DNA from 3 places in the Chryseobacterium sp. AG844 genome. Region 2 is predicted to be linked to each of the others. Evidence: riboswitches for the same ligand, from Rfam matches in the RefSeq annotation. Region 2 holds a riboswitch; each other region holds the start of a gene.

The links. A riboswitch is a leader RNA that binds a small molecule or an ion and turns the genes downstream of it on or off. The one in region 2 is predicted to bind S-adenosylmethionine.
Positions count from the first base shown of each region.
Region 1: linked by a shared signal. The riboswitch ahead of DEU40_RS11415 (TonB-dependent receptor plug domain-containing protein) and the one ahead of DEU40_RS03850 (alpha/beta fold hydrolase) in region 2 are both predicted to bind S-adenosylmethionine.
Region 3: linked by a shared signal. The riboswitch ahead of DEU40_RS03055 (SusC/RagA family TonB-linked outer membrane protein) and the one ahead of DEU40_RS03850 (alpha/beta fold hydrolase) in region 2 are both predicted to bind S-adenosylmethionine.

Region 1 is NZ_QGTV01000009.1:167,669-178,139, forward strand. It holds gene DEU40_RS11390 (reprolysin-like metallopeptidase) at 1-275, opposite strand, end outside; gene DEU40_RS11395 (prolyl oligopeptidase family serine peptidase) at 413-2,515, opposite strand; gene DEU40_RS11400 (hypothetical protein) at 2,602-3,279, opposite strand; gene prfA (peptide chain release factor 1) at 3,352-4,437, opposite strand; gene DEU40_RS11410 (APC family permease) at 4,585-5,883, opposite strand; gene DEU40_RS11415 (TonB-dependent receptor plug domain-containing protein) at 5,891-8,323, opposite strand; SAM riboswitch class I at 8,417-8,521, opposite strand; gene DEU40_RS11420 (alpha-amylase family glycosyl hydrolase) at 8,783-10,471, opposite strand, start outside.
Region 2 is NZ_QGTV01000002.1:379,520-389,990, reverse strand. It holds gene metF (methylenetetrahydrofolate reductase [NAD(P)H]) at 1-42, opposite strand, end outside; gene metH (methionine synthase) at 50-2,710, opposite strand; gene DEU40_RS03870 (fatty acid desaturase family protein) at 2,712-3,803, opposite strand; gene DEU40_RS03865 (homocysteine S-methyltransferase family protein) at 3,887-4,897, opposite strand; gene DEU40_RS03860 (O-succinylhomoserine sulfhydrylase) at 4,936-6,096, opposite strand; gene DEU40_RS03855 (ACT domain-containing protein) at 6,177-7,715, opposite strand; gene DEU40_RS03850 (alpha/beta fold hydrolase) at 7,721-8,659, opposite strand; SAM riboswitch class I at 8,721-8,827, opposite strand; gene DEU40_RS03845 (MGH1-like glycoside hydrolase domain-containing protein) at 9,016-10,471, shown strand, end outside.
Region 3 is NZ_QGTV01000002.1:213,777-224,247, forward strand. It holds gene DEU40_RS03025 (LysM peptidoglycan-binding domain-containing protein) at 1-1,508, shown strand, start outside; gene fabD (ACP S-malonyltransferase) at 1,579-2,454, shown strand; gene DEU40_RS03035 (GYDIA family GHMP kinase) at 2,465-3,370, shown strand; gene pckA (phosphoenolpyruvate carboxykinase (ATP)) at 3,498-5,114, shown strand; gene DEU40_RS03045 (hypothetical protein) at 5,165-5,602, opposite strand; gene DEU40_RS03050 (type II 3-dehydroquinate dehydratase) at 5,667-6,074, opposite strand; SAM riboswitch class I at 6,318-6,416, shown strand; gene DEU40_RS03055 (SusC/RagA family TonB-linked outer membrane protein) at 6,500-9,433, shown strand; gene DEU40_RS03060 (RagB/SusD family nutrient uptake outer membrane protein) at 9,452-10,471, shown strand, end outside.

The DNA.
Region 1 (10,471 bases), on a different contig from region 2:
GATTTTTCCATCACAGGATCACTATAAACAGCAAATTTTTCAATTTTTCCTTCTGCTGTAGGCAGAGATACGATTACAGCCTGAGCTCCTTTACCTGTTTCTACAGCATCTTTTAAAATATTTCTAAGAGACTGTAAATCAAATCTGTAAGCATACTGAACTTCTACTTCTTTTCTGATCTCTGATGTTCTTTGTGAGGCAGGTTCCCACCTCTGCGCATTAAGGCTGGATAGCCCAGCAGCCAATGCACAAACCAGTAAAATTCTTTTTTTCATAATTACCTAATTAGTTTAGAATTAATAAACTTTAAATATCCGCCTTAAAAATAAGAATTATAAACATAACAGCATAAAAAAAACAGCCAATTTTAAATAAAATTGGCTGTTTTTTTAAATATTTTACTTTTTTAGAGTTATTTCTTTATTCCCATCTCAAACAATGCAAATGATATAAGATCTGCATTTTCACTGATCACCTGATCTGTAGATCTTCCGGCGCCGTGTCCTGCATTCTTTTCAATTCTTAAGAGAATAGGGTTTTTACATGCCTGTTTTTCCTGAAGCTCTGCACCAAATTTGAAAGAGTGTGCCGGAACAACCCTGTCATCGTGATCACTGGTGATAATCATTGTGGAAGGATAACAAGTTCCTGCTTTTACATTGTGTACAGGTGAGTAAGATTTAAGGTATTCAAACATTTCTTTGCTGTCTTCTGCAGTACCGTAATCATAAGACCATCCTGCTCCGGCTGTAAATTTATTATACCTCAGCATATCCAGAACTCCAACTCCAGGGAAGGCTACTCTGGCTAGATCAGGCCTCATTGTCATTGTCGCTCCTACCAGTAATCCTCCGTTTGACCTTCCTGACAGCGCCATGTATTCTTTTGAAGTATACCCTTTACTTTGAAGATATTCTCCGGCAGCGATAAAGTCTTCAAAAACATTTTTCTTCTGCTGCTTAGTCCCGGCATCGTGCCACTTTTTACCATACTCACCTCCTCCACGGATATTTGGAACAGCGTAAATACCGCCATTTTCCATCCAGATGGCATTGACTACAGAGAATGATGGCTGCAGGCTGATGTTGAAACCTCCGTAAGAATACAGAATAGTAGGGTTTTTACCGTTAAGTTTAGTTCCTTTCTTGTAATTGATCATCATAGGAACTTTTGTACCGTCTTTTGAAGTATAGAATACCTGTTCCGAAACATAGTCATCCGGATTAAACTTCACTTTAGGTTTTTGATAGATTTCAGATTTGCCTGAGTCTACATTGAATTTATAAGTAGTTCCCGGTGTAATATAATTGCTGAAAGAGAAGTAAACATCTTTCTCTTTTTCTTTTCCTCCGAACCCTGAGATATTTCCTTTACCCGGAAGAGTAATTTCTCTCACCAATTTTCCGGTTTTATCAAACTGTTTTACCTGGTCTATCGCATCAATCATGTAGGTTGCAAAGAAATATCCTCCCCCTGAAGAAATTCCCAAAACATTTTCTGTTTGTGGAATGACATCTTTCCATGTTGCCGGAGCCGGGTTACTGATGGTTGTTTTTACAAGACGCATATTCGGTGCATCTTTATCTGTAAAAATGAAAAGATCATCACCCTGTGTGTCGACAATGCTGGCATTGATATCAAATCCGTTCATAATCTGCACAAAATCTCCGCCTTTTTGAAGGTCTTTTATGTACAGTTCATTACCATTGGTAGCATTCGCTGCAGAAATGATAAGGTATCTCTGGTCTTCAGAAACTCCTGCACTTAAATATCTTCTTGGCGTTTTCTCTCCTCCGAAAATCAGTTTATCTTCAGACTGCTTTGTTCCCAGCTTGTGAAAGTATACTTTATGTTTATCCGTCATCCCTGAAAGAACAGTTCCTTCTTTCGGTTTGTCGTAGCTTGAATAATAGAAGCCTTCGTCTCCCTGCCATGAAATTCCACTGAATTTCACATCCAGTAAAGTTTCATCAATTTGTTTTTTGGTTACTGCATCAATGATGATGATCTTGTTCCAATCGCTTCCTCCTTCAGAAATAGAGTAGGCAGCAAGGTTTCCTTTTTTATTGAACGACAGGTTGGAAAGAGAAGTTGTTCCCTTTTCTGAAAATTTATTAGGATCTAAAAAGACTTCTGTAGCATTAGTCTTGTTGTTTGTTCTATACAAAACAGACTGAGCCTGCAGACCGTCATTTTTATAATAATAGGTATAATCTCCTTCTTTGAAAGGTGCAGAAATTTTTTCATAGTTCCAGATTTCCTTCAACTGATTTTTAATTTTATCCCTGAACGGAATTTTAGAAAGGTAATTCTGGCTGTAAGCAACTTCTTCATCCACCCATTTTTTTGTAGGTTCAGAATCATTTTCCAGATCTCTGAAGGGATCAGAAACGGCAGTTCCAAAATAGGTATCTGTCTGGTTTCCTTTTAACGCTTTAGGGTAATTCATTTTCTGAGAATAAAAAGATGCTGAAAACAAAACTCCAGCTGTTAACAATATAGGCTTAAAATTCATACTGATCGGTTTGTCTCAAAAATACGTAAAGTATGTGAAATAAAAAAAGCCCCATTGTATTGGGACTTTCTATATTTTATAATCGGTTATTCATTGGCTCCGAAGCTTTCAAAATAAAAATCGGTAAGGTTGGAAACAATCTCATCCGGGCTTCCGTTCCAGTAATATATTTTGTCTCCTACTTTCATTTCGTAAAGATTAAAACTTTGATCAGCTGTTACCGTTTTATCAGCATTTTTGAAATCCTGAGCTGCCTGAACCAGATATTTTTTCAGTTCTTCTGCTTTTATTTTACTCAGATCGCCTTTTGGTCCGGAAGTTAATTTCGAGGGAACCAGAAAGCTTACGGAATAACTTATTTCTGCAATTTTTTCGTCTTTAACATATTCATTCGGGACCACTTTTACATTTTTAACAGTCAGTTTTCCTTTTTTAAAATTCCCAAACATTGCGATAAAATACTCTTCCGCCTCTTTTTTGCATGCTGAAGCCGTGGCCTTAGGGAAAGCAGCCAGAAAGCTCTCTACGCTGCCATTTATCATTTCTTTTGAAGTTTCCTTAAAATCAACCTGATACGCATTCTGACCTTCTACAGTAGGTCTTAGATAATCGTTAAGTTTGTTCAAAGCTGTTTCATCATTATTCACAAAAGTTCCGAAAAAGAGTTCAAAGGCTTCTTTGGGTTTCTTCACTTCTGTCTGAGCCATCAGCTGCTGTCCCATCACGGAAAGCAACAGCAGGAAAATAATTTTGTAGTTTTTCATAGTTTAAATTGTATTTAGTATGTAAAAAAGCCTCTGAAAAATCAGAGGCTGTATTTTAATTATTTCGATTTTTTAGTAATTTTCTTCTTCCCCTTTCATCTTTTCTGCATTTTCTGCCATGATTACGGCATCAATCATTTCAGAAATATCGCCATTCATGTAAGCATCAAGGTTGTACATAGACTTGTTGATTCTATGGTCTGTAACTCTACCTTGCGGATAATTGTACGTTTTAATTTTTGCAGAACGGTCACCGGTAGAAACCATGGATTTACGCTGTGCTGCGATATCTCCCTGTACTTTCTGTAATTCGATATCGTATAATTTTGTTCTCAGCATTTCCATCGCCAGCTCACGGTTAGCCAGCTGAGAACGAGCCTGCTGACATACGACAACAAGTCCTGAAGGCTTGTGGGTAAGCTGAACTTTCGTTTCAACCTTGTTTACATTCTGACCTCCGGCACCTCCTGAACGGGAAGTCTGCATTTCAATATCTGCAGGATTCAGTTCAAAATCTACTTCTTCAGCTTCCGGAAGAACTGCCACTGTAATGGCAGAAGTGTGTACTCTTCCCTGAGATTCTGTCTCAGGTACACGCTGTACACGGTGAACTCCGGATTCAAACTTCATGATTCCGTAAACACCTTCTCCTTCCACTTTCATGATCAATTCCTTGTATCCTTTCGCTGCTTCGTTAGAATCTGTCACTTCATGTCTCCATCCTTTTGTTTTGAAATACATGGTATACATTCTGTAGATATCTTCCACGAAAATAGCGGCTTCATCACCTCCGGTTCCGGCACGTAGTTCCACGATAACGTTTTTGTCATCTGCAGGATCTTTAGGAATCAGCAATACTTTCAGCTCTTCTTCCAATCCGGGAAGTTTAGCCTGAGCTTCCAGTTTTTCTTCTTTAGCCAGATCTACCAGATCTCTGTCTGAACCATCTGCAATGATTTCTTCAGATTCTGCGATACTGTCCAAAGCGCCTTTGTACTGATCATAAACTCTTACAATTTTTCCCAAATCACTATATTCTTTGTTCAAAGAAGAATATCTTTTTTGGTCTGAAATGACATCAGGCTGTATAATAAGGTCTGCAACCTCATTATATCTTTGTTTTATAGCTTCTAATTTTGGAATTAATGATTTAGACATTGTAGAAATTTTGTGGGTGCAAAGATAAGGATTATTAATTCAAAATTAAAATTCCTCATCATCATAAATTTTTGAGCATTAGGGATAAAGAGTCAAAAAGGTAAAAAAGCTGAATTGTAAAAATGTTTATGATATTGAAATCAGGCTCTAAGATCTTTTAGAAAGTCTTCTGTCTATTATATATAAAACAATTCCTACTGCAATAATTCCTAATCCTATGAGGCTTTCTTTAGGGTTATGAATGAATGTAAAATAGAGAATATAGATACTGAACAGCAGAAAAACAGCCGGAAAAATATGGAAAGCATTCGACTTAAAGATCTTCCTGTCTTTTTTCTTCAGGAAGAAAACCGTCGAGATTGCAAGACTTGCAAAAAGCTGCAGTATAAAAGCTGTATAGACAAAAATTTCTTTAAAGCTACCCGTTAAAATAATAATAGCAGCAATCACAGCATGGGCAAAAATAGCTCTTACCGGAATTCCTTTTGCATTTCCAGCTGATAATGGTTTCCAGATGTGGGTATGTTTTGCAAAAGCCTGTGTCAGTCTTGAGCCAACCCACAAGTATCCGCTTATGGTTGCAATCAGCTGCAGAGCTATAAAAATATTAACAATTTTTCCAAAAGCCGGACCCAACATATTGACTGCTGCTTCGCCCATCACATCTTCTTTTCCTGCCAGCTGATTTGCAGGAGCATGTTTCAGCATAATATAATTCACCAGAATATAACTTACCGTCACAAAAACAGTTCCTATAATCAATGATTTCGGAAGGTTTTTCTGCACATCCTTTATTTCTCCGGCAATATAGGAAGCTGAATTCCAGCCTGTGTAGGAATAGGTAACAAATACCAGAGAGGTAGCAAAGGCAGGAAGCATGATCTCATTCTGCCAGCTGTCACTGAAATTAAGGCTGTTGCCGATCTGGGGTGAATTTGAAATTCCTACTCCAAGAATAACCAGTACAATAATAAAAGCGATCTTAATGAATGTAAAAAAATTGTGAAACCTGCTGGATGTTTTCAGGCTGAATGATAATGCAATTGCTACCAGGAATATCGCGGCTATGGCAAATCCGTTTCCAAAAGAATACTCAAATACAGAAAGATATTTCGACATAGCCAATGCTGCCAGCGCTACGGGAGAGGAAAATCCTATGATGAGCGAAATCCAGCTTATGAGATATCCGAAAATCGGATGATAGGTTTCTTTAAGATAAATAAAATCGCCTCCGTTTCCTTTAAAATGGGAGCCCAATTCTGCGTAGCAAAATGCCCCGAACAAAGCGAGAACCCCTCCGATGCTCCATAGCAGGAAAATACTGTAGGTATTGGTAATATCGGATAACTGAAATCCCAGGGTGGTAAAAATCCCTGTTCCGATCATATTGGAAACGACAATGGCTGCGGCTGTTTTCCAGCCAATCTGATGTGAGGCAGTACTCATTTAATGATTAAAAATTAAAATTAAGCCTTCCGAAGAAATAATTCCCCAGCGTTCCCATCTGTACAGGCGCATATTTGAATACTCCATAATATGAATTTTTATAAATCTGGCGGTACGGAAAGACATCAAATATATTGTTGGCTCCTACGGTAAAATTGATACTTTTGGTGATATCATACCCTACGCTGATGTCTGTCACTACTTTTGGTGAGAATTCCTGCACGTCTCCAAACGGATAACCATCTCTTATTACCTTACCAAAATAGGTATTTCTTACGAGAAAACTGAATTTTCCGATTCCATAATTTAATCCTAATGAAGCTTTTGTTTTTGGAGACAGTGTTTCAATGATATTGATCTGATCGGGACCAAAAAACTGATCCTGAGGCGTTCCTAAATTTTCAGGAAAATGAAAATCTGTGATTTTTGTTTCCGTATAGTTTCCGGCAAGATTCATATTTAATTTTCCATTCCCAAGAATCCAGTCATAGGAAACCACTACATCTACTCCTTTCGTTTCTGTATCAATAGCATTGGCGAAGAATCTTCCGCTTTCTACCTTAAACTGATCTAATCTTGGGTCTGTAATATTGCTGGTAATCACAATTCTGTCCTTTACTTTGATCCAGTATCCATCTATGGAAATAGTCAACTTATTAAATGGCTTCAGAGTAAATCCAGCACTTGCATTGACAGAAGTTTCCTGTTTGAGTTTATCAAATCCAAGAATTCTGGCAGCTTCACTATCGTTGCTGAATATTCCTTTGGTAACAATCTTTGAACCGGAAGTAGAAATATCCGCATAGGAATTATTAAAATACTGCTGTTGCAATGATGGTGCTCTGAATCCTGTCCCAACAGCGGCTCTTACTGCATAGTTTTTTACAAACTCATACCGTACAGCGAGTTTTCCATTCAAGGTATTTCCGAAATCTGAATAATTTTCAAACCTGGCAGCGGCATCAATATTCAGTTTTTTATCCAAATCATAGGAAACATCTGCATATACTGCGGTGGAATGTCTGTCTTTCTTCAAGGCATTGTTGGGAGAAAATCCGATAAAGGACTGAGATCCGCCTGCACCAAGCACTGTTGATCCTTCAGTGGCCACATTTCCATTGATGTCATATTGGGTATAAGAAGCTTCATCACCAGCTTTGATCTGGTATTGTTCAAACCTGAACTCACCACCGAAAGCAATATTGAAACGGTTTATATTTTTGGAAACATCAAGATTAATGGTATTCTGCAGAAAACTATGGGCGCCTGCATAAAAACTTGTGGGTGATTTTGCTCCCAGAGAAGCATTATTGGTATTGCTTACCTTATAATTGAAGGTATTGCTCCCGAACGTATTACTTAGGTCAAATAGCCAGTTGTTAACATTATATTTTGCACCTACAGCATAGGAAACATCATATACCTGAGACCCAAGAACCGCCTGAAAACCATTCGGATAAATGGATGAAACCACATTAGACTTTTCGCTTGGCAGTCTTCTGAAACCAAAACCTTCTCCTTCTTTAATACTGAAACCTCCGAAAGAATAGAGTTTAAAATGATCATTAAAAGGGTATTCTGAATTGAAAAACAACTGTCCCTGTCTGATCTGGGCATCTCCGATCTGAAAATTAAAATCATCACGGGTCAACCCTCTTTTTTCAATTTCGGCATCATCCGCAGCTCTGGCTGCTTTTACCGCTTCAGCGTCACCTGCAAATTCATACGCAAAATTATCTCCGAAAATATCCAGATCGTGATTTTGAGTTCTTGTGGTTTTTCCTCTGTGGCTTAATTGCAGGGAAAGATTGATATAACCGTCTTTTTTTCCTAATGAAGCACCATAGTTAACTCCTGCCTGGTAAGTATCTCCATCATTTCTTCCACTTAATCCGTAAGTAAGACTTGCTGAAGCTCCGGCATTTTTCTTAAGAATAATGTTGATCACTCCGGCAATAGCATCAGATCCATATTGTGCAGCAGCTCCGTCTCGTAACACTTCTATTCTGTCAATAGCAATTACAGGAATGGTACTCAAATCTGTTCCTACAGAACCATTTCCTACGGTATTCTGATAATTGACCAATGAAGTTGTATGTCTTCTTTTTCCGTTAAGCAATACGAGAACCTGATCAGGGCCCATTCCTCTTAACGTTACGGGATCAATATGCTCTGTGCCATCAGAAGCAGACTGTCTCACTGCATTAAACGATGGAATCACATAACTAAGGAGGTCCTGAGCAGTCATTTGGGGAGAACTTCTCTGGATTTTGTCAATATTAATTACATCTACAGGAACCGGTGTCTCCAGCTTTGTTCTTTTGACATTACGGTTTCCGACGATGATAATATCTTCGATCTGTTTTCCTTTTTCCTCACTTTCCTGAGCAGCTACCAGAATTGCTCCAAGCAATAGTACAGCTGTGCTTAATTTTTTCATTTTTGTTCTTGCCAATTAATACTACCAATCTGACGGATCTTTCCGCAGATACACAAGACTTCAAGAAATGGAATTCATATAGAGTATTGACTTCAATTATCTCTCCCAAAGGGTTGGAATTAGCACCTTTACACGCTGGAATTGTGCAGGTTGCTAAGGTTTCACCGGGCCAAATCCCTCCACCTTTCTTGATAAATCTACTGCAAAAGTAGACTATTTTTCTGAACTTACAAAAAAAGGCAAATCTGCTGATCCGCAAATTTGCCTTTTATTTTGTATGGAACTTGTTTAAACTTTTTATTTTTGAACCATTAAGATTTAATAAGAATTTAAGAGTATTAAAAGGAGCTTAAAAATCAGAATGATTAACCTTAACTATACTTTATTTCTTAATCCTTCTTAATGGTTTTTTAAGATATTCAATATTTTTTATTAGTCTAGGCAACTTCACCTTTTGTTTTATTTAATAATCATCTTTTGAATGGCTGTTCCTGTCTCTGATTTCAACTGTACCAGATACGTGCCTGCCGGATAATCAACCTTCACATTATAAGTTCCGCTCTCTTTATCGAGTTTGAAAGTATCCAGTTTTTTACCGGTCATATCAAAAATTGAAATTTCCCCATTTTTTGCTTTATTGAAAACCAGTTTAGCGATTCCATTTCGGACAGGATTATCTGCAATCTGAAGAGATAATTTGTTGGCGGCATTGACATCTGCTGTTGACAAAGCACCCGCGTAATTACCAAAGATTCTAAATTCTCCCGATTGTAAAGTGATTGGAGCTGTTGTGGAAGCTACATTTGAAATACTGTTGTCCATCAGATTCTGCCATTGACCTGTGTAAGGGAAATAAGGCACTACATTCTGTGCGGAAGTCGTGTAATTGGCCAATACGACAACATTCTTTATTCCTGTTGTAATAGAGGTATCATACACATAAATCCTTGTGATCAGGCCATTGGGATCGTTCGTAAGATTGTTGGACTCTATAGTATAGGTTGTAGATTTAAAAACCGGATAAGTATTTCTGATATTGATGATTTTAGCCCATGTATCGTAGATTGCTTTTCTATTCACATCAGTATCATACCCCAGCGTAAATGCAACAGGTTTCTCATCGGTTCTGCATCCGCTGTCTATCGTACCGTTTGCACATCTGTTGATGCTGAATTCATAACCTAATTCTCCAAACTGCCAGATCATTTTCGGACCAGGGATAGTAAAGAACGTGGCCCCGAAAGTTTTCATTCTTTCAAGAGCGGTATTCAGGTTTTTTACATCATAGCTTCCGTTCGCTGCACCGTATGCAAGGTTTTTAAACATCAGTCTTTCTTCATCGTGGCTTTCTCCGTAGCCTGCGGCACTCATATTGGTAAATCCGTGAAGACTGTGGTTCATTCGGTCGTAATTGCTGTTTTCCTTATATCCCATCGTATTCTGATTGTAAGGATCTGTCTGTTTATTCCAAAGCATAACGCCTTTTCCTTCTGCTATTCTGTAATTCGCCCATTGCTGTTCTTCTGCATCAGTTCCAAGGTGTTCGAAGATCATGTAAGAATTCGGATCGATCGCCCATTGTCTGTCGGCATAATGTTTCATGATATCAACTCTGTCCTGCTGGTAGGCATTGGTACAGGCTTCATCATTTTCGGAACAGCTTTGCGTAAATCCTTTGGTTAAATCCCAGCGGAAACCATCTATGTGATATTCAGTCAGCCATTGCTCAAGACATCTTTCAACGTAATATTGCGTTGAAGGACTTGTGTGGTTAAAATCGTTAAATACATTGTATGAATGTTTCGGAACCTGATTAAAGTAAGGGTTGTTGGCTGCAACATTTCCATAGCCATCACCATCCGGATCAATATTCCAAAGTCGTACCAGAGGTGAACGTCCTGTCGCGTGATTAAATGCGACATCCAGAATGACTGCAATTCCGTTCTGGTGGCATACATCTACAAATTCTTTGAATTTTTCGGGAGTACCGTAGGCTTTGTCCAATGCATAATGGAAAGAAGTATTATATCCCCAGGAAAGATTTCCGTCAAATTCCATGATAGGAAGCAGTTCTATAGCATTGATTTTCAGATTCTTTAAATAGGAAATTTTATTGATCAGTGACTGCCAGTTCTTTTCCTGTGTGAA
Region 2 (10,471 bases):
AGTTTTTCCATTTGCGTTTTTAATGTGTTCTGTTATCTTCATGTTAATGTTAATCTGCTAAATTGGGTGACAACCATTTTTTCGCTTCCTGGATGCTACAACCTCTTCTTGCTGCATAATCTTCAAGCTGGTCTTCTGTAATTTTACCTAATCCGAAATATTTGGCATGCGGGCTTCCGAAATAATATCCGGAAACAGATGCTGTTGGGAACATGGCAAGGCTTTCTGTAAGGAAAACCCCAGTATTCTCTTCTACTTTTAAAAGGTCCCAGATGGTTTTCTTTTCCAGATGGTCCGGGCAAGCCGGATATCCCGGAGCCGGACGGATTCCTTTATATTTTTCGGCAATAAGCTCTTCGTTGCTTAAGTTTTCCTGATTGGCGTATCCCCAGTATTCCGTTCTGACTTTTTTATGTAAGAATTCGGCATAAGCTTCTGCAAAACGGTCTGCCAAAGCTTTGACCATGATAGAATTGTAATCATCATTGGCTTTTTCGTATTCCGCAGACAGTTCATCGGTACCAAATCCGGTGGTTACGCAGAATGCTCCCACATAATCGGTTTTTCCTGAACTTTGTGGAGCAATGAAATCACTTAGCGCCAGATAATCTTTGCCTTTTGATCTCTGAGCCTGCTGTCTTAGAGTTAAAAATTTTGCCTGCTCATTATTATTTCCATCAAAAATCAAAATATCATCAGATTCATTGGAATTGGCTTTAAAGATTCCGAAGATGGCTTTTGCGGTTAACAGTTTCTCATCCAGAATTCTATTCAAAATAACCTGAGCATCTTTGAATAGTTCTTTTGCTTGAGCTCCTACCACCTCATCTTCCAGAATATTCGGGTATTTTCCGTGGAGATCCCAGCTTCTGAAAAACGGAGACCAGTCGATAAAAGGAAGAAGCTCTCTCAGATCCTGATTTTCAATTACTTTTATTCCGAGATTATTCGGTGTGAAAATTTCTTCATTTTCCCAGTCAATTTTAAAGTGATTTTCCCTTGCTTCTTTGATTGAAACATAATCTTTATCCACCTGTCTGTTCAGAAATTTTTTTCTGAAATCAGAGTAGTCATTCTTTAAATCCGAAACATATTCTTTATTTCTGTCACCCAGCAATGAGCTTACAACGTTTACCGCTCTTGAAGCATCATTCACATGAACGACAGCATTTTTATATTTCAAATCGATTTTCACGGCCGTATGTGCTTTTGACGTTGTAGCACCGCCGATTAATAGAGGGAAATCCAAATTTTGTCTTTCTAATTCTGAAGCGATGTACACCATTTCATCCAAACTTGGGGTAATCAGTCCGCTTAGCCCAATAACATCTACTTTTTCTTCAATGGCAGTCTGAATAATCTTTTCGGCGGGAACCATTACTCCAAGGTCAACAATTTCATAGTTGTTACAACCTAAAACAACACTCACAATGTTTTTGCCGATATCATGAACGTCCCCTTTTACGGTTGCCATTAATATTTTTCCGTTGGCAGGTTTTGTTCCGTCTTTTTCTGCTTCAATGAAAGGCTGTAAATAAGCTACTGCCTTTTTCATTACCCTTGCGGATTTTACTACCTGTGGAAGGAACATTTTTCCACTTCCGAATAAATCTCCAACCACTCCCATACCTGTCATCAGGTTCACTTCGATGACGTGAAGGGGTCTTTCGGCCAATAGCCTTGCTTCTTCTACATCTTCTTCAATAAAACGGTCGATTCCTTTTACCAAAGCATGGGTAATCCTTTCCTGTAGAGGATTATTTCTCCACTCTAAGTCTTCAGTCTTTTCCTTTTTTACCGATTTATGTTTCTCAGAGTAATCTAAAAGCCTTTCGGTAGCATCTTCTCTTTTATCCAGGATGACATCTTCTACCAGCTCCAGCAATTCTTTATTGATTTCATCATAAACCTCCAGCATAGCCGGATTTACAATACCAATGTTCATTCCTGCCTGAATCGCATGGTACAGGAATACAGAGTGCATGGCTTCTCTCACCGTATCATTTCCACGGAAGGAGAAAGAAACATTACTCACGCCTCCACTCACGGATGCGTAAGGAAGATTTTGTCTTACCCAGCGTGTCGCTTCAATAAAATCGATGGCATTTCTTCTGTGCTCATCCATTCCAGTTGCTACCGGAAAGATATTTAAGTCAAAAATGATATCTTCTGCGGGGAAGCCAATCTGGTTCACCAAAATATCATAGGAACGTTTTGAAATTTCAATTCTTCGTTCAAAACTGTCTGCCTGTCCTACCTCATCAAATGCCATTACAATGACAGCTGCACCATACCTTTTGATGGCCTTGGCATGTTTGATAAATTCTTCCTCGCCTTCTTTTAAGCTAATGGAATTCACGACACATTTTCCCTGAGCTACCTGAAGACCTGCTTCAAGGATCTCCCATTTGGAAGAATCTACCATAATCGGGATTCTTGCAATATCCGGTTCAGAGGCAATTAAGTTCAGGAATTTGATCATCGATGCTTTTCCATCAATCAAACCATCATCAAAGTTAACATCCAGAATCTGGGCACCTCCTTCTACCTGATGGCGGGCAATATCTAAGGCTTCTGAGAATTTCTCCTCTTTAATCAGTCTTAAAAACTTTTTGGATCCGGCAACATTTGTTCTTTCACCAACGTTGATGAAATTACTTTCCGGGGTTATGATAAGAGGCTCGAGGCCTGATAATCTTAAATACTTCATTTTATTCTTCTAAAATATAGTAGGCATTATTGGCATTCTGCTTCAATAAATCCCTATGCTTACTTAAAGCTGTAATCAGCGGAAATCTTTTGTATGCTAAACCATGTTCTTTAGCAAATTCTTCAATCTCCTCTGTAATTTCATTATAATACATATAACTGTAATTGGGAAACAGATGGTGAGCAACGTGAAAATTGAAATTTCCCAACACATTTCTTACAAACCAGTTATTTTCTTTGAGATCATTGGTTACTTCCAGCTGGTGGCGAAGCCAGCTAAACGGCAGACCATTCTCTTTATTTAATTTTGGAAAGGCATTATCAGGAAGCGGATGCAAAGGCAGTAACACAAACAATGCAAAAATACTTGCTGATATCACCTGTAAAAACCACGCTCCTAAAGCCAATCCTATTGATACTTTAAAGAACACTACAGGAACAACGATCTGATAAAAGAAATAGAACAGCTTATAGCTTATCATTTTTACTTTTTCAATGGTGGGTATCTTTCCCTGGGTTTTTAAAATCACCCTTTCTTTATCAAAAAAGTCTCTGAAGTCTCTTATAAACATCCAGTTGAACAAATACAACGGATAGACTAAAAAGAAAAACTTGTCCTGATACTTCTGTACTCCTTTCGCTTTAATCCACGGTACAATTAAAAGCAGTCCGCTCTGCTCGATATCCGTATCCCATCCATCTACGTTCGGATAGGCGTGATGGCTTGCGATATGTCTTTTTTTCCAGATATAGGAGTTGGCTCCTATAAAATCAAAAATGTGAAGAATCAGCCCATTGAGTCTTTTACTCTTATAAATGTTATTATGGGCCGCTTCGTGGATTAAGTTTAAATAAATCAAAACCAGAGAAATTCCCATTAAAACAAAACTCAGAATATAGATCCAATGCTTTTCGGCATTAAGAACAGCGAGAAAATATAAACCAATATAGACCAATGGCAGGATGACTGCTTTGATCTGAATGTAGATATCTCTGTTTTCAGAAATCCCTTCCACCCTTTGGTTTACTTTCTTCCTCAACTCATTAAAAAGCTTAACATCTTCTGAATCTTTTAAGTAAATCGGCTTTTCCATTACATTAAATTTTGTGGTTTATTTAAAGATAATATTTATAACCGAGCCTTCATTCTTGATTTTAATTAAAAAAATCTATCAAATCAGACAAATTCTTTCAATTCTCTAGGCGGATAATCTTTCACCAGATCTGCAATCGCCCTGATATGCTCAGGGGTAGTTCCGCAGCATCCTCCAATAATATTGATTAATCCTTTCTCTACATATTCTTTAATCTGTCTTGCCATGTCCTCAGGAGTTTCGTCATATTTTCCGAAAGCATTTGGTAAACCGGCATTCGGGTATGCTGAAACATAGAATTCTGAATTATGAGCCAGTGTTTCAAGATAAGGAGTCAGCTGATCTGCTCCCAATGCACAGTTGAAACCTACGCTTAGTAAATTCAGGTGGGAAACTGAGATCAGAAAAGCTTCTGCGGTCTGTCCGCTCAATGTTCTTCCTGAAGCATCTGTAATAGTTCCTGAAACCATAATCGGAATCTTAATTCCTCTTTCATCCTGCAGTTCATCAATCGCAAATAAAGCTGCTTTCGCATTCAAGGTATCAAAGATGGTTTCTACCAGAAAAATATCTGAACCTCCATCCAGCAAAGCTTCACATTGCTGTTTGTATGCTACTCTCAATTCTTCAAAGGTGATGGCTCTGTATCCCGGGTCATTCACATCAGGGCTTAAACTTGCTGTTCTGTTTGTAGGTCCGATAGATCCTGCTACAAATCTCGGTTTGTCCGGATTTTTTGCGGTGTACTCGTCACAGGCTTTTCTGGCAATTTTTGCTGACTCATAGTTCAGGTCGTATACCAGATCTTCCATATGATAATCTGCCATGGCAATCGTAGTTCCTGAGAACGTATTGGTTTCAATGATGTCTGCTCCGGCTTCCAGATATTTCTTGTGAACTTCTTCAATCGCCTGAGGCTGTGTCAGAGAAAGCAGGTCATTGTTTCCTTTTACCGGATGTTCCCAGTCTTTGAAGCGCTCCCCACGGTAATCTTCTTCTTCGAATTTGTATCTCTGAAGCATGGTACCCATCGCTCCGTCAAGAATTAAAATTCTTTCGGATAAAGCTTTATATAATTGTTCTGAATTTTTCATTTTTATCTTTTTTGGCTAAAAACCAGTTGCTATTTGGATTAATCCAAAGCTTGTTTTAAATCTGCAATGATATCATCCACATTTTCCAATCCTACTGAACAACGTACCAGTCCTGCAGTAATACCTACTTCATTTCTTTCTTCGTCTGACAGTTTGGAGTGCGTTGTAGAAGCCGGATGCGTAACGATCGTTCTTGTATCACCTAAGTTGGCGGACAATGAACACATTTGTATCTTATCTAAAAAGTTTCTTCCTCCTTCTATTCCTCCTTTTATTTCAAAGGCTACGATATTTCCCCCGAGCTTCATCTGCTTTCTGGCTACTTCATAGCTTGGATGGGATTTCAGGAATGGATATTTTACCAATTCTACATTAGGATGGCTTTCTAAAAACTCCGCTACCTTCAAGGCATTCTCACAATGCTTTTCTACACGGATAGCCAATGTTTCCAGACTTTTTGATAATACCCAGGCGTTGAAAGGAGACAATGCAGGCCCTGTATTTCTTGCGAAAAGATAAATTTCTCTGATCAGGTCTTCTTTTCCTACTGCGATTCCTCCTAAAACTCTTCCTTGTCCGTCAATCAGTTTCGTTGCTGAGTGTACCACAATATCTGCACCATATTTGATGGGCTGCTGAAGATAAGGTGTTGCAAAACAATTATCTACAATAAATATAAGATTATGCTTTTTGGCGATCTGACCGAAAAACTCTAGATCAAGAATTTCAATAGCGGGATTGGTAGGAGTTTCAAGGTATAAGATCTTTGTATTAGGTTTGATGTATTGCTCCACATTCGCTGCATCTTCTGCTTTGAAATAAGAGGTTTCAATATTCCATTTCGGGAAATATTTGGTAAACAAAGTGTGGGTAGACCCGAATACTGACTGGCAGCTTACAATATGATCCCCAGCATTTAACAAAGCTGCAAATGTTGAATAGATGGCTGCCATTCCTGTTGCAAAAGCATATCCTGCTTCTGCACCTTCCATTTTAGCGATCTTATCTGTAAATTCTGTTACATTAGGATTGGAAAAACGGCTGTATAAATTTTTAGGTTTTTCTTCTGCAAAGCTTGCTCTCATATCCTCCGCATCCTGAAATATAAAACTGGAGGTAAGATAGAGCGGCGTAGAATGCTCATCAAACTGAGTTCTTTCCGTCTGGGTTCTTATTGCTGATGTTTCAAAATTTTCCATATAGTTTTAATTTGTCAATTTAACAGTGTATCAATGAGATTCTTCACTATGTTCAGAATGACAAACTGTTATATTAAATATTATTTTGTTTCACTTACTCTTAAAATATCTCCGAATACTCCTCTTGCGGTTACCTTTGCTCCGGCTCCGGCTCCCATAATCACGATTGGATTTTCACCATAGCTTTCTGTATAAATTTCAAAGATGGAGTCTGAACCTTTCAGTTGTCCCAATGCTGAAGTTGCAGGAACAGAAACCAGTTTTACATCCAGTTCACCTTTATCTTTCTGTAAATCTCCGTGCAGATCACCTACATATCTCAATACATGTCCCGGTTCCTGATTTTCTTTTATTTTCTGATATTCTTCGTCCAGTTCTTCCAGTCTTGAAAGGAATTCTGATTTTGAAACTTCAAGCAGACTTTCCGGAACAAGATTTTGAATATTGATATCTCCGAACTCGTTGATTAAGTCTAATTCTCTCGCCAGGATCAATAGTTTTCTTGCAACATCATTTCCTGATAAGTCTTCTCTCGGATCCGGTTCGGTGTATCCTTTTTCCAAGGCTTCGTTGATGATGGTTGAAAATTTATCGTCTCTCAAAGAAAAATTATTGAACACATAGCTCAATGTTCCTGAGAATACGCCTTTGATTCTTGTGATATTTTCTCCTGAAAGGTGCAGTAATTTGATGGTATCAATTAAAGGTAATCCAGCCCCAACATTGGTTTCATACAAGTAACGTCTGTTATTTTTATTCAACGTATATCTTAGTTTTCTGTATTCTTCTATCGGAAGGGTATTGAAAATCTTGTTGGAAGAAACCAGATCGAAACCGTTTTCTGCCAGGGCATGATAGTTTTTAACAAAATCTTTGCTTGCTGTGTTATCCACAACGATCAGATTTTCCAGTTGATTTTCGTTGGAGAAATTAATCAGTTCTTCAACATTTGACGGTCTTTCAGCTGTTAAAACCTCATCTCCCCAATTGGCATCAAACCCTTTTTTGTTGAAGGCAATTTTCTTTGAATTGGCTACCGCAACTACTTTAAGGTCTATTTTTTTACGTTTTTTAATTTCTTCTGCAGATTCAAGTACCTGTTCTATCAAGGTTTTTCCTACGTTTCCGTGACCAATAATGGCCAGATGAACGGTCTTTGGCTTTTTGAAAATTTCAGATTCTATGATATTTCTTGTTTTTTCATCCTGCGAAGAGGTCACTACGATATTGACTCTGTTTTCTCCTGCCACCTGATTTAAAAGTAACGGGAAAACATTATTTCTTGCCAGCTCAGCAAAAACTTTATTGAAATCTTCTGCAACAAAACCAATCACAGAAACATTATTGATACTATAAATCTGAGAAACTTTTCCTGATTTTCTTTCTGCCTCAAATTCATCAATAAGACAGGCAACTGCTTTTTCTGCATCATTTTCATGAACCAGAATAGAAATTCCGTTTTCTATGGCCTGCTGAGAGATTACTCCTACACTGATACGCGCCAAAGTAAGCGCTTTAAAAATTCGTCCGTCAATCCCGATTTCTCCCAGGAAATCTTCTCCTTCAAATTTGACGATTGATCTGTTCTTCAAAAATTTTATTTCGTTAGCATTTTTCATTACTTCTATAAAATGTTTTTAATGATATTATTTAATTGTTGATATTCCATTAGGAAGGCATCATGCCCGTGTATAGATTGGATCTCGTGATAAGAAACATCCTTATTTTTCTCTTTTAAGTTTTCAAAACACATTCGGATTTCAGAAGCCGGGAAGAATAAGTCTGTATCTACGGAGATCATGTGCATTCGTGCCTGAATGTTCTCCAGTGCTGTATCAGCAGCATTTATATTCATTAAGAGATGATTCATCAGTTTGTACGCTTTCAAACTAAATCTTTCGTTTAGCGCATTACCATGATAAACCAGCCAGTCTTCTGATTCCAGGCGTTGTTTGTCCTGGTTATATTGGTTTTGAAATCTGTCATTGAGCGACTGCGGTGTTCTGTAGCACAACATGGCATGAATTCTTGCTTTCTGTAATGGTTCTTCCTTATCATTTAATAAAAATTTCTGAACCAGACACTGTGCATGAAGCCAGTCGTGCGTTCTGTAATCGCAGGCAATAGGAATAAAAATCTCAGCAAGATCCGGCTGCTGGGCAAGCATTTCCCAGGCAATACCTCCTCCCAGAGAGCCTCCTATAATGGCATATAAATTTTTGATCTGTAAAACTTCAAGCCCTTTCAGAAATATCGCAGCGATATCTGAAGGAGTAAAGTCTTCATAATCTTCAATTAAAAAATCGTCATATCCGTTTCCTGGTATATTGAAGCACAGAACGGTATACTGATCGGTATCAACAATCTGATTTTTCCCTACCAGCTGTTTCCACCAGCCTTTTTCTCCGGATACATTTGAGTTTCCGGTGAGAGCATGGTTGATTAAGATAACAGGGGCTGTAAACAGATCTTTCCCAAAGAGCTGATAGCTCAACGGGATATGGTATTCCTTTTGGGAATGAGTTTGATACGTAAGATTAATATAGTTTAGTTCTGTTTTCAATTCTATTAAATTTTAATACAATTGAAAATGCCACAGGAAATGGCTGAAAAAGAACTTCAGTGAGTTATCTGTCCAAAATTATTTGGTAGAACGTAGCACCTTCTTTGCTTGCGCAAAGGGTTGCTAAGGTTTCATAGGGTCTAATCCCTCAACCTTTCTTGATAACATTTTCAATATTTGAATGAACGAATGGTGCAAAGGTAGTTCTTTTCTTTTAATTTCAAAAAAAAATTATTTTAATATTTAAAAAAGCCCTTAAATACAAGTATTCCAAGACCATATTAATAATTGTTCAGATGAAAAAAATTGGAATTACTTCTCAAAAAAACTAACTTCGTATTGAAAAATGATGCCATATGACCGCCGAAAAAGATAGATTACAAGATACCAAATGGAAAAACTGGGGACCTTATGTAAGCAACCGGCAGTGGGGAAATGTACGTGAAGATTATAGCCCGAACGGGAATGCCTGGAATTTCACCAATCATAATAATGCCGAAAGCTATGCCTACCGCTGGGGTGAAGAAGGCATTGCCGGAATTTCCGATGTAAAGCAGCTTTTATGTTTTGCTTTTTCATTCTGGAACAAGAAAGATAAAATGGTAAAAGAACGGTTCTTTGGCCTGAGCAATCCTCAGGGAAACCATGGGGAAGACATCAAAGAAATCTTTTATTACCTGGATAATACGCCTACCCACAGCTATATGAAAATGCTGTACAAGTACCCGATCAATGAGTTTCCTTATGATGACATTCTTGCTGAAAATGGAAAACGCAGCAAAAAGGAACCTGAGTATGAGCTTTTCGACACCGGGATTTTTGATAATGATGAATATTTTGATATTTTCATAGAATATTGTAAAGCCGATCACAATGATATTCTGGCCAGGGTGACAGTCTGTAACCGAAGCCAGCATGAGGCACCTATCGTGGTGGCACCTACAGCATGGTTCAGAAATAACTGGAAATGGGGATACAACACCTATAAGGCAGAACTTAATGCTTCTCATGACGGAAGTATCAATATTGCCCACGACAGTATTTCGATAAAGAAGCTGTATTCCAGAAATTCAAATGCACAAAGTGTATTTTGTGATAATGAAACCAATACTTCTAAGCTTTACGGAGCTCCTGCAGTTGAAAACACCTATTTCAAAGACGGAATCAATAATTATATTATCCATCAAACGGATACGGTAAATCCCGAAAAAAGAGGAACAAAGGCTTCTTTTCTGATTGATGAGCTTATCGGAGCCGGAGAATCAAAGGTTTTTGAATTCAGATTGTGCCCGGATGAAGCCGATGAGCCTTTTGAAAACTTTGATGAAATTTTCAATACCCGGCAGGCTGAAGCTGAAGAGTTTTATCAGGAAATTCAGAGCGATACCGTTAACGAAGATGAGAGAAATGTACAGAGACAGGCTTTTGCAGGACTTCTCTGGAACAAACAGTTTTATCATTATAATATCGGAAAATGGCTGAAAGGTGATCCCAACTTTGAAGCCCCAAGAAATTTCAACGAATATGTAAGAAATACGGAATGGAATCATCTCCATAATAAGGATATTATTTCTATGCCCGATAAATGGGAGTATCCATGGTATGCCACATGGGATCTGGCGTTTCACTGTGTTCCGTTTTCCATCATCGATGCAGAGTTTGCCAAAGGGCAGCTTTTGCTGCTTACGAAAGAATGGTATATGCATCCTAACGGACAGCTTCCTGCCTATGAGTGGAATATGAGTGATGTGAATCCGCCGGTGCACGCATGGTCTTGTTTCCGTGTTTTTAAAATTGATGAAAAAAATAACG
Region 3 (10,471 bases), 170 kb from region 2:
TAACAGCAGAAAAGCACGTTGAAACTCCTGTAGAAAAAGTAACAGCAACTGCTGCTACATCTGCTACTACTGCTGCAGAAGGAGAATCTTATGTGATTCAGGCAAAAGATAATTATTACAGAATTACAAAACAGTTTGGCATCAGCCAGCAGGACCTTTATGCTTTAAATCCGGGATTGGAAGAAAAAGGACTGAAACCTGGTGATACCATAACAATAAAAAGATCCAATAACAATAATACTGATACTGTTGCTGAAACTTCAAATCCAAAAGCAAAAATGGATTCAGGGAACGAAAAATCAACCGCTGCTTCCACTGTTGTTGCAGGTGATGATTATGTTACCTACACGGTTCAGCAGGGAGATACAGTATTCTCTATCGTTAATAAATTCGGTGTTTCTATTGATGAGCTTATCGCTCTCAACCCGGATCTTTCACACGGTTTGAAAACCGGAATGGTTCTAAAGATCAAAAAGCAGGATGCAGCTTATATAAAGAAAAATGGTGATGCTTTAAGCGTTATCCTGATGCTTCCTTTCGGGTACAGTACCAATGAAACTCAGTACAGAGGAATGGCACTTGACTTTTTGACAGGAGCTAAACTTGCTATTGAAAGAAATGCAAGGGGAGGACAAAAATTAGATATTAAAGTAGTAGACTCAGGGAATGAAGCTTCGTTCAAAAACTCTTTGACACAGATTAATCCTGATAATACAGATCTTATTATCGGACCTTTCTTCAAATCCAATGTCATTGATGTTCTTGATTTCACCAAAAATCAAAAAATCCCGATTGTAGCACCATTTGCCAACTCTCCGGAACTCTATAACTACAGTAACCTTATTATTGTAGAAACCAATAATCAGACGTATGCTGATAAGATTGTAGAAGAAGTAAAAGCAGTGTATTCAGATCAGAAAATATATATAGTGGCAGATGCTAAAAAAGAAGATGCCAACTATATCAAAGCCGGACTTGAAAAAGCGGTGAAAAATCCTAATATCATTATTGTTAATTCGTCGGCAGATATTCAGCCGGATCAGAATATGATGACAGGACAGTCTGCACCGGTTATTGCCATTTTAGCAAATGATGATAATACTGCAGGAGATGCTTTTGCCAACAGAATGATTGCGATGTCTAAAGAAGTTCAGGGAATAAAAGCCTTCAGTATGTTCTATTCTCCTGTTTTTGAGAAGAAAGTGGATGAGCTGAGCCAGGCAAGTCTTGTATATCTGATGGATAGAAAGATCAATACAGACGGAAGCTTTGAGAAAGAAATTCTGGCTGCTTATAAAAGCAAATACTGCAAAACGCCACCGAAATATGCTATCGTAGGTTTTGATGTGGTAAATGACATGTTAACCAGAGAGAATAAAAAAGGAGAGATCTTTAAACAAATGAATAAAGTTCAGACTCAGCTTGCGACCAAATTTGAGTTTGTAAAATCTAAAGCTAACGGTGCTTATGTAAATACAGGTTACAGAGTAATCAGGTTAGTACAATAAATGATTTATAGCACTTAAAACGAATATTGTTAACATTATAGTTATATTTGCATAATATTTAATTCAATACATGAAAGCACTTGTATTTCCAGGGCAGGGTTCTCAGTTCGTAGGAATGGGAAAAGAATTGTATGATTCTAGAAAAGATATTAAAGATCTGATGGAATCTGCCAATGAAATTTTAGGTTTCGACATTCTTTCCATTATGTTTAACGGTACGGATGCGGATCTTAAGAAAACAGAGGTTACCCAGCCTTCAATATTTATACATTCAGTAGCAGCATTAAAAGCCGTAAATGGTCTTGGTGCTGAAATGGTAGCAGGACACTCTTTGGGAGAGTTTTCAGCTTTGGTTGCCAACGGAGTTTTATCCTTTGATGACGGTTTGAAATTAGTTTCTGAAAGAGCGAAAGCAATGCAGGAAGCTTGTGACGCCAATCCAAGTTCTATGGCGGCAATCTTAGGATTGGATGATGCCAAGGTTGAAGAAATCTGTGCACAGATTAGCGGGGTTGTTGTTCCTGCTAACTATAACTGTCCGGGACAATTGGTTATTTCAGGGGAAACTCCTGCAGTAGAAGAAGCTTGTATAAAGCTGAAAGAAGCAGGCGCTAAAAGAGCATTGCTGTTACCGGTAAACGGAGCTTTCCACTCACCATTGATGCAGCCTGCACAGGAGAGACTGGCAGCAGCTATCGAAAAGACAAAATTCAGAAAAGCAACTATTCCTGTATACCAGAATATCGCGACAACAGCGGTAACCAATCCTGATGAGATCAAACAAAACCTGATCGCTCAGCTTACCGGTCCAGTAAAATGGACACAGTCTGTTCAGAATATGATTAAAGATGGTGCCTCTAACTTCGTGGAAGTAGGACCAGGAAAAACCCTTCAGGGATTGATCAAAAAAATTGACGGATCTGTAGAAGCAACTTCTGCAATCTAAATAAAAAAATATGAGCGCGATCTTTTCACCGGGCAAGCTTATGCTTACTTCAGAATATTTCGCAATCGATGGAGCTCTTGTCTTAGCGGTACCTACCAGGCTGGGACAAGAGTTTTTCTTTGAAGAAAAAGAAGATGGAAAATCTCTTATTCTTTGGGAAGCCTATCATCAGAATACATTATGGTTAAAAGCTGTCATTGATTATAAAAACTGGCAGATCTTAGAAACCAATATTCCATCAAGCGCTGAGTTTATTACCAAAACATTACAAAATGTTCAGCTGCTTTCTGACAGTAAATTCAAAACAGACCTTACTTATTATTTAAAAACAAATCTTCAGTTTCCTGCGGATTATGGGCTTGGGAGCAGTTCCACCCTGATGAATAACCTGGCGGAATGGGCTGAAATAGATCCTTTTCATCTTAACACCATCAGTTTGGGAGGCAGTGGATATGACATTGCAGTTGCAAAAGAAAAGTCCGCAGTGCTTTTCCAAAGTAAACCTGAGATAAAATATGAGAAAGTAGATTTTAATCCGTCCTTTAAAAATGAACTGATTTTTATTCATTTAAATCAGAAGCAGGATAGTAGAGAAGGAATCAATTTTTACAAATCAAAAAAGAAGTCCCCGGAATTGGTTGATGAATTTTCGGATATCACAAAGAAAATTATGTTATGCGATGAATTGGAAAATTTTTCTGCATTAATGATGATTCATGAGCGAAAAATTGCCGATTTTCTTGAAATTCTCACAGTTAGAGAAAAATTTTTCTCAGATTGCCCTTCATTTGTCAAAAGTTTAGGTGCATGGGGTGGAGATTTTGTGATGAGTGCGAAATTTGGGGACTATAAGAACTATTTTTGGGAGAAAGGTTTTACGACCGTTTTTGAATGGGATAATATAATTGGTTTATAATCAATATATTACAATCCTGTTTTTTTATTTGCCATTCTGACTTATATCAGTATATTTAAACCACCTTTAACAAATAATTAATATTATTTTTGTTGAAAGCAATAAAGAAATAGAAAATATAAGTAAAATGAAAAACACTAAAATCATCCAGGATTTAGAGAAATTAGGGATTAAAGGAAACTATGAAGTAGTGTATAATCCTTCTTATGAAGAATTATATCAGGCTGAAGTTTCTCCTGAAAATCAGGGGTTTGAGAAAGCTGAGCTTACAGAATCAGGCGCAGTATCAGTAAAAACAGGAATTTTCACAGGTCGTTCACCTAAAGACAGATATATTGTTCAGGATGATGTTACAAGAGATACAATTTTCTGGGATGGTAAAGTAAACTTACCTACAACAGCAGAAATTTTCGGGTCTTGTAAAGAACTAGTGCTGAACCAGCTTGCCGGATCTAAAAAGATTTATGTAGTAGATACATTCTGCGGAACGAATGCGGATACGAGACTTAAAGTAAGATTTATCGTTGAAGTAGCATGGCAGGCACATTTTGTTACTAATATGTTCATTCGTCCTTCTCACTATGAGCTTGAAAACTTTGGCGAGCCGGATTTCACAGTTATCAACGGATCAAAGACTACCAACCCGAACTGGGAAGCTCAGGGATTAAACTCTGAAAACTTCATCATGTTCAACCTTACTGAAAAACTACAGATTATCGGAGGTACATGGTACGGAGGTGAAATGAAGAAAGGAATGTTTGCTATGATGAATTACTATCTTCCATTAAAAGGTATGGCTTCTATGCACTGTTCTGCTAACGTAGGAGAAAAAGGTGATGTAGCTTTATTCTTTGGTCTTTCAGGAACTGGTAAAACAACTTTATCGGCAGATCCTAAAAGATACCTTATCGGTGACGATGAGCACGGATGGGATAACAACGGAGTATTCAACTATGAAGGCGGATGCTACGCTAAAGTTATCGACTTATCCGCAGAAAAAGAACCGGATATCTTCGCTGCCATCAAGAGAGATGCACTTCTTGAAAACGTTGTTGTTAACAATGGAGTAGCAGATTATACAGACGGATCTATCACTGAGAACACAAGAGTTTCTTATCCAATCTATCATATCAACAAAATTGTTTTGCCGTCTAAAGCAGGTCATGCGAAAAAGATTGTTTATCTTTCAGCAGATGCATTCGGAGTACTTCCTCCGGTTTCTATCCTGAATGAAGATCAGGCGCAGTACCACTTCCTTTGCGGTTATACCTCAAAATTGGCAGGAACTGAAAGAGGAATTACAGAACCTCAACCATCTTTCTCACCTGCATTTGGTGAAGCATTCCTTACCTTACACCCGACAATGTATTCTAAAACATTAATCGGCAAAATGAAAGAGCACGGAGCTAAGGCTTATTTGGTAAACACAGGTTGGAATGGTACCGGAAAGAGAATTTCTCTTAAAGATACCAGAGCAATCATTGATGCCATCATTGACGGTTCTATTGATAATGCTCCTAAAACTCAGGTTCCGATCATGAACCTTGAAATTCCTACTGAATTACCAAATGTTTCTACAGGTATTTTAGATCCTAGAGATACCTATGAAAGTGCTTCAGAATGGGAAGAAAAAGCAAAAGATCTTGCTTCAAGATATATCAAGAATTTTGAGCAGTACTGTAATACTGAAGAAGGTAAGAAATTAGTTGCTTCAGGACCTCAATTGCAGGAACAGACTATCTAATAGTTACCAATCAACATACAAAAAGCCTCATCACTGATGAGGCTTTCTTATTAGTATTTTTTACAACTTTCAATCAATTCATTCTGTTCATCCAGTTTCAGGACTGTTGATTTGATTGATTCTTCAGTCAGATATTTTATAATCATAAAATGCTTTGAAGAAAAGTAAGACTTTCCGTCCAATATTTTATTTAAATACTTTGGGGTAGTGAAGGTCATCCAATATTTTGTTTTGTCAGAAAATTCAATGGTGACTTCTATTGCAGATTCAGTATCCTCTACTATTTCATCATCAATATGAATGGAAATAATTTCCGGTTCTTTCTCCAAGCAGAAATAAAACTTAGAATACCATCTGAGCTTTCCTTCATCATTCCAGATTCTTATATTTTCAGCATTTATTTCTTCAACGATATAAGATTTTCTTTTTGTTAATTGTCTGGAATTTACCCCAATGCTTTTACAGTAAATCTTATCCTTTATCTTCATAAATTATTTTTCATAATCATCTGTGAAAATCTGTGAAATCCGTGGTTAAATAAAAAAGTATAAGTTATTTTAAACTTAATAAGGCCAACCGATACCCATCCATTCCAAAGCCTGATAAGACTGCATCCGTATTAGCTGCTGTTACAGATTTCTGTCTGAATTCCTCTCTTTTATAGATATTGCTGATATGAACTTCTACTTTAGGTTTTCTGATATTTTTTAAACAGTCTGCAATCGCATATGAATAGTGAGTATAAGCCCCGGGATTGATCACTACTGCATCGAAGTCATCTTCCTGAAGCCTGTTGATAAGTTCTCCCTCAATATTAGACTGATAATATTTTAATTCATGAGTCTGAAACTCGGATCTTAAATTTTCCAAATAACTTTCCATAGAAACATTTCCATAGATTTCCGGTTCTCTTGTGCCCAACAGATTGAGGTTAGGGCCGTTAATGATCAAAACTTTCATACCATAAAATTAAAAACTTTTTTCAATTAAAGATCAAAAATTTCTGGACAGATTTAATTTGTTGTATTGAATTATTGATAATGATATTTGTCATGTTTAAGAAAGTAGTAAAGCTTGTAACTCTTTACTGTGATGGATTTTATTAAAAAATTAAGTTAATTTTTGAAAATTTATCATGAAAAATAAATAAGTCTACTTGTTTTGTAGACTAAAAGTTTTTAGCTTTGCAACCATATTTCGATCGGCTTATAAAGAAAGATGGAGGGAACTGACCCTATGAAGTCTTGACAACCTACCCGTGGGGCAAGGTGTTACGTTCAGCCTTTTAAGGAAAAATAAGCATTTGGTTTATCGTATTTATCGATGCCCTTTGCTGATTTTTCTGCAAAGGGCTAAATTTTAATATATGATAACTAAAATTGATTATGATTAGCAAAAATTTATTCAATTCTAAAGCCTGGATACCTCCGGTTGCTGCTTTTTTTCTTGGAGTCACCAGTGTAAGTGCACAGAATTCCAGGGCGAAAAAAGATAGTCTTCATGAAAAGGAGCTTGATGAAGTAGTTGTGGTAGCTTATGGAAAAGCAAAAAGAAACAGCTATACCGGTTCTGTAGCCACCATTTCCAGTGATAAAATCAATAACAGACCTGTAACCAATATTACCAAAGCATTGGAAGGGCAGGTTGCAGGGATTCAGACGACCAGTGCCTCAGGGCAGCCGGGTGCGGTTTCTACTATCAGAATCAGAGGAATCGGTTCTATCAGTGCTTCCAGTGATCCTTTATATGTAGTGGATGGAATTCCTTTTGACGGAAATATTAACTCTATCAGCCCAAGTGATATTGAATCCATCAGTGTTTTGAAAGACGCTACAGCAAGTGCTTTGTATGGCTCAAGAGGGGCAAACGGAATTATCATCATCACTACAAAATCAGGAAAAAAAGGAGACGCAAAAGTTAATTTTAATATCAACCAGGGATTCTCAGGAAGAGCTGTCAAAGATTATGAACAGGTAAACACAGATCAGTACTTTCAATTATATTGGGAAGCATTACGAAACGGATATCAGTCTGGTAAAGTTTCTTCTCAGCAGGCCGCTCAGATGGCAACAGATAATCTTGTTTCTACCCTTGGGATCAATCCCTATGGAACTGCTTATCCAAAACCGGTAGGAACAGATGGAAAACTATTACCGGGAGCATCACCACTCTGGAATGACGACTGGAGAGATATTTTACAGAGAGTGGCCTCAAGAAACCAGATGGATCTTGATATCAGCGGAGGAAGTGAGAAAAGTAATTACTTCTTTTCCCTTGGTTATCTGGACGACAAAGGTATGGCCATTGAATCTGGTTTTAAAAGATATAATACCAGGCTGAAAATTAATTCCGAAGTTAAAAAATGGCTGAATGTTGGAGTAAATTTAAGCTATACGAACAGTATTCAGCAGGCGCCTACTTCTTCGGATTCAAAAGCGAGTAATATCATCAATGCGGCAAGATTCATTCCTTCATTCTATCCTTATTATGAAAGAAATGCAGACGGCACTTACGTTTTGGATGCCGACGGAAATCCGATCTATGATTTTGGAAAATACAGGCCTACGAATGCACTTCAGAACCAAAATGCGGCTGCAACGTTGCCATTGGACAAAAACGAAAATAAAGAAGATAACTTTTCAGGGAAAGGATTCATGGAATTCACTTTCTTGCCGGAGTTAAAATTCAAAACAAGCTTCTCTGTTGATCTGGTGAATTATAACGGACATTATTATTCAAATCCATTACTTGGGCAAGGTGCTGAAATTGGAGGTTCGGTGACGAAGACCAATACCAGAACACTTTCCTATACAACCAGCAATATTCTGACGTATGATAAAAAGTTTGGAAAGCATCACGTTAATGCATTAGCAGGTCATGAATTCTACAAATACGATTATCAGACGATTTCAGGAACGAGAAGTCAGTTTTCACTGCCTTATTACTATGAGCCGGATGCTGCTTCTCTGCTGGGAAGTTTCAGTGGAAACAGTAATAAATTAAGCTTATTGAGTTTCCTTGGAAAAGTAGAGTATGACTACAATAATACTTACTTTTTATCTGCATCGGGAAGAGCAGACAGTTCTTCAAGATTTGCGAAAGATAACAGATGGGGCAGGTTTTGGTCAGTGGGAGGTTCGTGGAAAATTTCGAATGAGGAATTTATTAAAAGCCTGAATGTTTTCAATCAGTTGACATTGCGTGCCAGTTACGGAGGTCAGGGGAATGATAAATTACTTAGACCCAACGGACAACCGCTTTATTACGCTTATCAGGAGCTGTACAGATTTATCAGTCTTGGTGGAGAACCGGGAACAACATTGGAGAAAACATCTACCAATAATGTGAAATGGGAAACCAACCTTAACTTAAACGTAGGATTGGAATTCGCTATTTTGAATAACAGAGTTAAAGGAAATATTGAATACTTCAAAAGAAAAAGCCAGGATCTTCTGTTTAACATGCCGGTGGCACCATCATTGGGAATCAGTGATTACCCTGCTAATATCGGAACCATTCAGAATACAGGGTTTGAATTTTCATTATTTACAACACCGGTTAAGAATGTTGATTTCCAGTGGAATGTGGATGTGAACTTAAGTACTTTAAACAATAAAGTCACAAAATTACCTGGCGGTTCTCTTGTAGTAGGAACCAAGCTGTTAACGGTAGGAGGTTCTGTGTACGATTTCTTTATTCCGGAATGGGTAGGTGTAGATCCAAGCAATGGAAAGCCATTGTGGAAAACAGTTTCTACCGATGCCAGTGGAAATTCAGTGGAAGGAACGACTTCAGAATACTCAAAAGCGACAAAACTATTGCAAGGTTCTGCATTGCCTAAACTGACAGGTGGAATCAGCACAAGTATCACCTATAAGAATTTTGATTTTTCAGGATTATTGACCTTCAAAATCGGAGGGAAAATTCTGGATACCGATTATACTTCCATTATGCATAACGGAAGTGCCGGAGGACGTGCGTGGAGTTCTGAAATTCTGAACAGATGGACACCGGATAATCCATATACAGATGTTCCCGCATTGAGCACAACAACAAATAACTGGACATCAACGTCTTCAAGATTCCTGTATTCAGGTACTTATGCAAGACTTAAAAATGTAAGCTTGGGATATACACTTCCTGAAGATTATTTTGAGAAAATAGGATTGAAAAAATTCAGAATTTATATCCAGGCAGAAAACTTTCTCACATTCTATAAACATAAAGGAATGGATCCTGAGCAGGCTTTGGACGGAACCACGTATTACAGATATCCTGCCATGAGAACGATCACTTTTGGTCTTCAGGCAACTCTTTAACCTTTTAAAATTGAAACAATGAAACAATTAAAATATATATCATTTGCTCTTATCGGATTTTTGTCGTTGGCAAGCTGCGAAAGCGAGCTGGATACAGCTCCTACTGATCAGGCCAGCAGTGTAGAAGTTTTCAAAACAGCCGAAAGTGCTGAGACGGTAGTGAACGGTACCTGGGCAAAGTTTAATAATGACGGAACAACCTATGCCAATATCGGGTATTCCACTGTGTTGAGAGCCAGTGATGCTATGGGAAGTGATGTGGCAGTATTGACCAACAAGTATGGTTTCGCTTCTACCTATGCCTTTACAGAAATGGTTAACAGTACAGCAAGCCGCCCGCTGTTTATCTGGACGATGTTGTATTCCACTATCAATAATATGAATAATGTGATTACAAGAATTGATGGCACAGAAGGCAGCCAGGAGAAAAAGGATCAGGTGAAAGGCCAGGCAAAAGCCTTACGTGCTTTCTGTTACCTGAATCTGGCAAGCTTTTATCAGTTCAGCTATCTTAAAGACAAATCAGCATTGACAGCCCCGATTTATACAGAACCTTCCACAACAAGCACAGTAGGGAAGAAGAGAGCAAGCCTTGAAGAAATCTATACATTGATTAAAAGTGATCTTACCGACGCCGATAACCTATTGAAAAATTATACAAGAAATAATAAGGATAAGATCAATCGTTCTGTGGTAAACGGACTTTTAGCAAGAACTTACCTGAATACAGGAGAATGGAGCAAAGCTTCAGCATCAGCAAAAATTGCAAGGGAAGGTTTCCCGCTGATGGCTCCGGAAAAGTATAAAGAAGGTTTCAATGATATCAACAACGCAGAATGGATCTGGGGACATGCACAGACCCAGGAACAGTCTGATGAAAGTTATGCCTTCCATTATCTGGATGTATCTTCCTCAGGAAGTTATTATTACAGCTTTATGGCGGATCCTTATTTTAAAGACCTTTTTGATACTAATGATATCAGATCTCAATTGTTTTCATGGGACGGACAGAAAGGTAGAGAAGGATTGCTGAGGTAT